2 regions of the Brevundimonas sanguinis genome follow, and region 1 is predicted to be linked to the other one. Evidence: predicted binding sites of a transcription regulator. Region 1 holds the regulator's gene; the other holds the start of a gene.
What was found. Region 1 encodes HrcA, which represses chaperone genes, less so after heat shock. Its sites were predicted from a motif close to GTTAGCANTCNNNNNNNNNGANTGCTAAC; they were not measured.

Region 1 (4,413 bases):
GGTGGGGAGGGCCAGGTGATCCTGGCCTCGGCGGTTGATTTGCCAAGCCGCCCCCACCCGGCTTCGGCCTCGCGGCCTCAGCCACCCTCCCCATGAAGGGGAGGGAGAAGATCAGCTCTTGCACTCTTTCGGCGCGGTTTCGCCGTCGCGGGTCCACATCGCGCAACTGCGGTCGATCTCGCTCTGGATCAGGTCGCAGGGGTTGGCGGCGTTGCAGGGCGGGCGCGTGGCGGGGCTGACGGCGACGCAGCGCTGGACCAGACGGGCCGAAGCCGCTTCGCCCAGGGTCTCGCGGCAGGGGCGATCGTCGATGGGTACGCGCTGGGGCGCCATATCCGGGCCTTCGGGCAGGCGGGCTTCGGGTTCGCGGGCCGGGGCGGGCGCTGGCGTCGGCGCCGACGTGGCCGGTTCGGGGCGCGGCTGGCAGGCGATCAGCAGCCCGCTCAGGGACAGGCAGGCCAGAAGAGACAGTCGGGTCATGTGCGGACTTTCGGATCGGGGTTCGCCTTGGCAACGACGATGACCCCGATCCGGCTCCGCGAAAAGTCTTATCGGCGGGCGGCTTCGACGGCGGCGCGCTGCAGGGCGAACAGCTCGGCGCAGCCGATTTCCGCCAATTCGAACAGGCGGTCGAACTCGGCCCGGCTGAAGCCGCGCTTCTCGCCGGTGGCCTGGATCTCGACGATCTGGCCCGCCCCGGTCAGGACGAAGTTGCTGTCGGCCTCGGCGGTGGAGTCCTCCTCATAGTCGAGGTCCAGCACCGGCAGATCCTTGAACACGCCGCAGGACACGGCCGCCACCTGGTCCAGGATCGGGTCAGTCGTCAGCACGCCCTCGTCCTTGAGGTAGTTGAGCGCCGAGGCCATCGCCACCCAGGCGCCGGTGATGGAGGCGGTGCGGGTGCCGCCGTCGGCCTGGATCACGTCGCAGTCGATCAGCACCTGACGCTCGCCCAGCGCCTTCAGGTCGACCACGGCGCGCAAGGAGCGGCCGATCAGGCGCTGGATCTCCTGGGTGCGGCCCGACTGCTTGCCGGCGGCGGCCTCGCGCCGGCCGCGCGTGTGGGTGGCGCGCGGCAGCATGCCGTATTCGGCCGTGACCCAGCCCTGACCACTGTTGCGCATCCAGCCCGGCACCTTCTCCTCGATCGAGGCCGTCACCAGCACCTTGGTATGGCCGAAGGAGACGAGGCAGGAGCCCTCGGCGTAGCGGTTGACGCCGGTTTCCAGCGTGACGGTGCGGAGTTGTTCAGGGGTGCGTTCGGACGGGCGCATGGGAATTCCTTGGAAGCGGGATGGCGCGTGCTTATCCTGAAACCATGAGCCTGTCCCGCCCTGACCTGTTTGCGGCGCCTGCCCCGTCCGTTCCGGCGGGACGGAGGGCGCCGACATGAGCCTGCTTTACCCCTCGCCCGGTCTGGCGACGCTGGATGCGCGGGCGCGCGACATCTTCCGCCGGGTGGTCGAGACCTATCTGGAGACGGGCGAGCCGGTGGGGTCGCACACCCTGGCGCGCGCCGGGCTGGACCTGTCGCCCGCCTCGATCCGCAACACCATGCAGGCGTTGACGCAGGCCGGGCTGCTGGCCTCGCCGCATACCTCGGCCGGGCGGGCGCCGACCCATGCGGGCCTGCGCCTATTCGTGGACGGCCTGTTGGAAGTCGGCGACATCGGTCAGGAGGAGCGGCGCGAGATCGACGCCCGCCTGGCGGTGCTGGGCGCCAAGGGCGGCGGGCGCAATGTCGAGGAGGCGCTGGATGCGGCCTCGTCGCTGCTGTCGGGTCTCGCGGGCGGGGCGGGCATCGTCGCCAGCCCCGTGCGCGAAGCCGGGGTGCGCCATGTCGAGTTCGTGGCCTTGGGCGGCGGACAGGCGCTGGCGGTGCTGGTCGCCGACGACGGGGTGGTCGAGAACCGGCTGATGAACCTGGCGCCGGGCGTCACCCCTTCGACCCTGCAGGAGGCGTCTAACTTCCTCAGCGCCCGGTTGAAGGGCCGTCCGCTGGCCGAGGCGCGCCATGAGATGAAGGCCGAGATGGAGGCCGCGCGGCGCGATCTGGACGCCGCCGCCGCCCGTCTGGTCGAGGATGGACTGGCCGCCTGGAGCGGCGGCGCAGGCGGCGCGGGCCACGACCGCAACCTGATCGTGCGCGGGCGCGGCAACCTTCTGCAGGACGCCCGCGCGGCCGAGGATCTGGAGCGGGTGCGCGTCCTGTTCGACGATCTGGAGCAGAAGGAACAGCTGATCGGCCTGCTGGACGATGTCGGCGCGGCCCAGGGCGTGCGCATCTATATCGGCGCGGAAACGCGACTCTTTTCGCTTTCGGGTTCCGCCGTGATCGCGGCGCCCTATATGTCGGGCCGGCAGCGGGTGCTGGGCGCCATCGGCGTCATCGGGCCCGCGCGGTTGAACTACGCCCGTGTCATACCGTTGGTGGACTATACCGCCCGGGTGCTGGGCCGGATTCTGGACGGACAAGAGACGTGAACGACATCAACGACGAGACCCGGGACCAACTCGAGCAGGACATCCACGAAGGCGAAGCTGCGCCTGAAGGCGATGAAAACGCCGTGGTCGACGCCCTGATCGCCGAGCGCGATCAGTGGAAGGACCGCGCCCTGCGCGCCGTGGCCGATGCCGAGAACACCAAGCGTCGCGCCGAGACGCAGCAGAACGACGCGCGCGCCTACGCCATCCAGCGCTTCGCCAAGGATCTGCTGGGCGTGGCCGATACGCTGGAGCGCGGTCTGGCGGCGGCGCCCAAGGACGCCGAAGGCCCGACGGCGGCCATGGTGACGGGGCTGGAGCTGACGCAGAAGTCCCTGCTGTCGGCCTTTGAGGCCAACGGCCTGACCCGCGTCGACCCGGCGCCGGGTGACGCCTTCGACCCGCACCTGCATCAGGCGATGATGGAGCAGCCCTCGGACACCGTGCCGGGCGGCGCCGTCATCCAGACGCTGCAGCCGGGCTACGCCCTGTTCGGCCGGACCGTGCGCGCCGCGATGGTGGTGGTCGCGGCCAAGGGCTCCGGCCCCGCGACGGGCGGCGCCTATGCCGATCCGAACACGACCGGCGGGAATTTCGACGCCAAGGCCTGAGGCTTTCGCCTGCTGCAACGACGACGGCCCGGCGCAAGCGTGTCGGGCCGGTTTGTATTCGCCAACACATAAACCGCTCATCCCGGCGGAAGCCGGGATCCAGTGAGAACTTCATGCGCGGCGCTTGCGGCCAAAGCACTGGGCCACGGCGTCCGCGGGGTGAGCGGGAAGAAGGGTCAGCCCTTCAATTTCGAATCGAACAGTTCGAGCAGCCGCCGCCAGCCGTCCTTGGCGTCCGCCTCGCGGTAGGAGGCGCGGTAGTCGGCGTGGAAGCCGTGCGGGGCGTCGTCATAGAGGACGATCTGGCTGTCGGTCCGCCCTGCGGCCTTCAGCGCCTCGTTCATCGCCTTGACCGTATCATTGGGAATGCCGCTGTCCTGGCCGCCGTAAAGGCCCAGCACCGGCGCCTTAAGTTCGCCCGCCAGGTCGATGGGCCAGGGGCGGCCCGCCGCCTTCTGTTCGTCGCTCGCATTGGCGGCGGGCGACAGGCGGCCGTACCAGGCGACCCCGGCGTCCAGCGTCGGGAAGCGGGCCATCGCCTGCCACACCACCTTGCCCCCCCAGCAGAAGCCGGTGATGCCGACCTGGTCGGCCTTGGCCCAGGACTGGGCGCCGATCCAGTCCAGGGTGGCGCTGATGTCGCCCATCACCTGATCGTAGCTGGCGGCGGCGACGATGCGCTGGATCGCCTGCATGTCGCTGAGCGGGGCCGGGTCCTGGACGCGCACGAAGAAGGCGGGCGCCACGGCGGCGTAGCCCGCCTTGGCCAGGCGGCGGCAGACGTCGCGGATGTATTCGTGCACGCCGAAAATCTCGGACACGACGATGACGACCGGGAAGGGGCCGGCGCCTTCGGGCCGGGCGACATAGGCGGGCAGGCTGAAGCCGTCAGGCGCTGGATAGGCTGCGTCCTGCGTGATCAGCCCCGCCGCGTCGGTGGCGATCGGCTGGGCCGACTGGCTAAGGGCGGCGGGGGCGTAGGCGGCGAAGAACAGCCCGCCGGCGGTCGCCACGCCCAGGCTGCGGCGGCTGGGGGCGATCTGGTCGGGGCTCAGGCCCTCGGGCCGGGTGATCAGGGTCATCGCGGGTCTCCTGTCGGCGCTGTGGAAGCGGCGACAGTGACTCGGCTTTCCCTCCGCCGTCGAGTCTTTCCGTCTAGGCCGCGACCCGCAGCGTCAGATTGATCCGCCCGCCGTCGGGCAGCAGTCGCGAAGAGCCCGCCAGAAGCCGGTCGATCCCGTGGCGCGCCAGCCTTGCAGGTCCGGTCAGGGCGCAGACGTCGCCGGAGGCCAGGCGCACCGTGCTGGTGGCGCCGCCC
Region 2 (4,413 bases), 170 kb from region 1:
ACCCGCGCGACATGGCCGAGGCCCTGGTCGGGCTGGACCCGGAAACCACCCTCGTCGTCGTAGTCTCCAAGACCTTCACCACCCAAGAAACCTTGACCAACGCCGAGGCCGCCAAGGCGTGGCTGGCGGCCTCCCTGCCGGCCGAGGGGCTGGCCAAACACTTCATCGGCGTCACCGCCGCGCCGGAAAAGGCGCAGGCCTTCGGCTGCGGCCGCACCTTCGCGTTCCGGGACTGGGTCGGCGGTCGCTATTCCCTGTGGTCGGCGGTCAGCCTGTCGTGCGTCATCGCCCTGGGGTGGGAGGTGTTTCAGGCGTTTCTGGACGGCGCCGCCGAGATGGACCGCCACTTCCTCGAGGCCCCGCTAGAGAAGAATGCGCCGGTGCTGCTGGCGCTGGCCGAGATCTACAATGTCGACGGCCTGCATCGCGGGGCCCGCAGCGTCGCGCCCTACGCCCACGCCCTGCGCCGCCTGCCCGCCTTCCTGCAGCAGTTGGAGATGGAGTCGAACGGAAAACAGGTGCGCCGCGACGGATCGGCCGCCGGGCGCCAGACCTGTCCCGTCGTTTTCGGCGAACCCGGCTCCAACGGCCAGCACGCCTTCTTCCAGCAGTTGCATCAGGGACCGCAGGTCGTTCCTATCGACTTCATCGTCGTCCGTCGCACCTGCGAGAAAGCATCGGCGACCGCCCTGTGGGCCAACGCCCTGGCCCAGGCCCAGGCCCTGATGCTGGGCAAGAGCGAGGCTGAGGCGCATGCTGAACTGATCGCCTCGGGCGCCTCGGAAGCAGAGGCCGACCGCCTGGCGCCGCACAAGACCTTTCCCGGAAACCGCCCGTCGACGACAGTTGTGATGGAGCGGCTGACGCCGCAGGCCCTGGGGGCCCTGATCGCCCTTTATGAGCACAAGACCTTCGTCGAGGGCGTGATCTGGGACATCAACAGTTTCGATCAGTGGGGCGTGGAACTGGGCAAGGTTCTGGCCAAGGCCCTGTTGAAGGACGTCGCCAGCGGCGCGCCGTCGGCTGATCTGGACCCGTCCACGGCCGCCCTGCTGAGCCGGCTGGCGCCTGCGCGCTGACCGCGCACAGGCCCAAGGACTGCGTCTCCCAACGAAAAAAGGCCCGGTCGCGAGACCGGGCCTTTCCTTAGCGCGCCGTCCGCTTACCAGCGGCGGTCGTAGCGGTAGTCGCGATCGCGGCGGTTCTGGTAGCTGCGCCACTCGCCGTGGTTCCTCCAGTAGCGGCCATCGCGGTAATAGCGCCCGTTGTTGCGCTCATAGCGACCGTTATTGCGTTCATAGCGATCGTTATAATAGCCGTCGCGGCTATTGATGCCGTGCTCACGCTCCCAATGGCCCTGGTTCCGGTAGCAGCGGCCGCCGCGGTAATATTCACAGCCGTCGCCGCGGTTCGAGGCCGCGCCCAGGGCCGCGCCGGCTAGCGCGCCCCCCGCAACATAGCGTCCATCGCCCTGGCCGATCAGCGCGCCGGCGACGCCGCCGACCACGGCGCCCAGAACGGCGTCACGGCCGGTGTTGTCGCGATCGCGGTCACGATAATTCTGCGCGGCGGCCGGGGTCGTGGCCAGCATCGTCACAACCAGAGCAGGGGCGATAGCGCCGGCGCCGATCTTGAACAGGGTCTTCATGGCGGGCTCCTTTCGAAAGCCGGTTGATCCGTTGTTTCCTTTTTAGCGAAGCCTGTCTGAACGACCCCAGGGGCCTCTGTTCATTTTCGCTTCATCCAGGCGCCTAATTTGGCGCCGCCTCGCCCTTGACGCCTGCGGCTCCCCTGCCTAACTCCCCGGTCGTTAGCACTCGGGGAGGGCGACTGCCAAAAGTCGCGGGCTCCGAGGGCTGAAACCAACATCCTAACGGGAGTTACTCAGATGGCGTTTCGTCCGCTCGGCGACCGCGTGCTGGTCAAGCGCGTTGAAGAAGAATCCAAGACCAAGGGCGGGATCATCATCCCCGACACCGCCAAGGAAAAGCCCCAGGAAGGCGAAGTCGTCGCCGTGGGCCCCGGCGTCCGTGACGAAGACGGCAAGTTCGTCGCCCTGGAGCTGAAGGCCGGCGACCGCGTCCTGTTCGGCAAGTGGTCGGGCAGCGAAGTGAAGATCGACGGCGAAGACCTGATCATCATGAAGGAAACCGACGTCCTGGGCGTGCTGTCGTAAGACGCGTCCTGGTTTCCGGTTTCTCGCGTAAAAACATCTAGATAGGAGCAGCCCGCATGGCCGCTAAAATCGTAAAGTTCAACACCGACGCCCGCGACAAGATGCTCAAGGGCGTCAACATCCTGGCTGACGCCGTCAAGGTGACCCTGGGGCCGAAGGGCCGCCACGTCGTGATCCAGAAGTCCTTCGGCGCCCCGCGCTCGACCAAGGACGGCGTCTCGGTGGCCAAGGAAATCGAGCTGGAAGACGCCTTCGAGAACATGGGCGCCCAGATGATCCGCGAAGTCGCCTCCAAGGCGAACGACAAGGCGGGCGACGGCACCACCACCGCCACCGTCCTGGCCCAGGCCATCGTCCAGGAAGGCCTGAAGGCCGTGGCCGCCGGCATGAACCCGATGGATCTGAAGCGCGGCATCGACAAGGCTGTCGAAGCGGTGCTGGAAGAGGTCAAGTCGAACTCCAAGCCGGTCTCCAACAACTCGGAAATCGCCCAGGTCGGCACCATCTCGGCCAACGGCGACGCTGAAATCGGCGACCTGATCGCCCAGGCCATGGCCAAGGTCGGCAACGAAGGCGTCATCACCGTCGAAGAAGCCAAGACCGCCGAAACCACCGTCGACATCGTCGAGGGCATGCAGTTCGACCGCGGCTACCTGTCGCCCTACTTCATCACCAACCCGGACAAGATGGAGGCCGTCCTCGAGGAGCCGCTCATCCTGCTCCACGAGAAGAAGCTGACCTCGCTGCAGCCGATGCTGCCGGTGCTGGAAGCCGTGGTTCAGTCGGGTCGTCCCCTGCTGATCATCGCCGAGGACATCGAAGGCGAAGCCCTGGCGACCCTGGTCGTCAACAAGCTGCGCGGCGGCCTGCGCGTCGCCGCCGTCAAGGCTCCGGGCTTCGGCGACCGCCGCAAGGCCATGCTGGAAGACATCGCCATCCTGACGGGCGGCCAGGTCATCTCGGAAGACCTCGGCATCAAGCTGGAAACGGTCACGCTCGACATGCTGGGCAAGGCCAAGAAGGTCCAGATCACCAAGGACGACACCACCATCGTCGAAGGCGCTGGCGAGAAGGACGGCATCGAAGCCCGCGTCGGCCAGATCAAGCGTCAGATCGAGGACACCACCTCGGACTACGACCGTGAGAAGCTGCAAGAGCGCTTGGCCAAGCTGGCCGGCGGCGTCGCCGTCCTGCGCGTCGGCGGCTCGACCGAGGTCGAGGTCAAGGAGAAGAAGGACCGCGTCGACGACGCCCTGAACGCAACCCGCGCCGCTGCCGACGAAGGCATCGTCCCGGGCGGCGGCGTGGCCCTGCTGAAGGCCTCCAAGGTGCTGGCCGCGCTGAAGGTGGACAACGCCGACCAGACGGCCGGCGTCAACATCGTCCGTCGCGCCCTGCAGGCTCCGATCCGTCAGATCTCGGAAAACTCGGGCGTCGAAGGCTCGATCGTGGTCGGCAAGGTGCTGGAGTCGGACAAGGCCAACTTCGGCTTCAACGCCCAGACCGAGGAGTACGGCGACCTGGTGGAGATGGGCGTCATCGACCCGGCCAAGGTCGTCCGCTCGGCCCTGGCCTCGGCCGGCTCGGTCGCGGGCATCATGATCACGACCGAAGCCGCCATCGCCGACGCGCCCAAGAAGGCCGCGGCCGGCGCCCCCGACATGGGCGGCATGGGCGGTATGGGCGGCATGGACTTCTAAGGAAGTCCATCGTGACGCCCATCACTCAAAGTGGCTGGACCGACTGACGTCGGTCCAGCGGGCGGCATGGACTTCTAAAGAGGTCCGGCTTCTTAAAGCTCAGACGACGGAAGGGCGGGATCGAAAGGTCCCGCCCTTTCTCTTTGGGCTGCGCCTTCCCGATCGCGCGGACCCGGCGCGACAAGGCGTCGCGCCCTTCCGTCAGCGGAGCGGTTGCTCCCACGCGACGGTCCCGCCCATAAAGGCGCCTTCATCGTCACAGAGGGGGCCCTGATCGATGCGCCGCACCACCCGTATTCCGTCCTTCGCCGCAGCCGCGCTGATCGCCGCCGCCGGTCTGAGCGTCGCCGTCCCGGCCGAGGCGCAATCGCGCCGCGCCGCGCCCGCCGCCGAGCGTTCCGATTGGCCCGCCCGCGCCGCCCCGGCTCAGGCGCGCGCCGTGACCTTCGCCGCCGCTGCTGCGCCGTCTGGCTCTCTGGTCCTGCCTCTGGCGTCGGAGACTGAGCTCAACGCGCGCGGCGCGTCCCTGGACGCCGC

Region 2: groES (co-chaperone GroES) is a predicted target of HrcA. The motif match lies at 1,810-1,838, and genes of this name have one in related genera.

Annotation. Positions count from the first base shown of each region.
Region 1 is NZ_CP116770.1:117,412-121,824, reverse strand. It holds gene PIB44_RS00555 (hypothetical protein) at 112-480, opposite strand; gene rph (ribonuclease PH) at 549-1,274, opposite strand; gene hrcA (heat-inducible transcriptional repressor HrcA) at 1,390-2,484, shown strand; gene grpE (nucleotide exchange factor GrpE) at 2,481-3,095, shown strand; gene PIB44_RS00535 (dienelactone hydrolase family protein) at 3,272-4,177, opposite strand; gene PIB44_RS00530 (alpha-ketoglutarate-dependent dioxygenase AlkB) at 4,251-4,413, opposite strand, start outside.
Region 2 is NZ_CP116770.1:289,776-294,188, reverse strand. It holds gene pgi (glucose-6-phosphate isomerase) at 1-1,079, shown strand, start outside; gene PIB44_RS01390 (hypothetical protein) at 1,163-1,648, opposite strand; gene groES (co-chaperone GroES) at 1,889-2,176, shown strand; gene groL (chaperonin GroEL) at 2,233-3,876, shown strand; gene PIB44_RS01375 (leucyl aminopeptidase family protein) at 4,154-4,413, shown strand, end outside.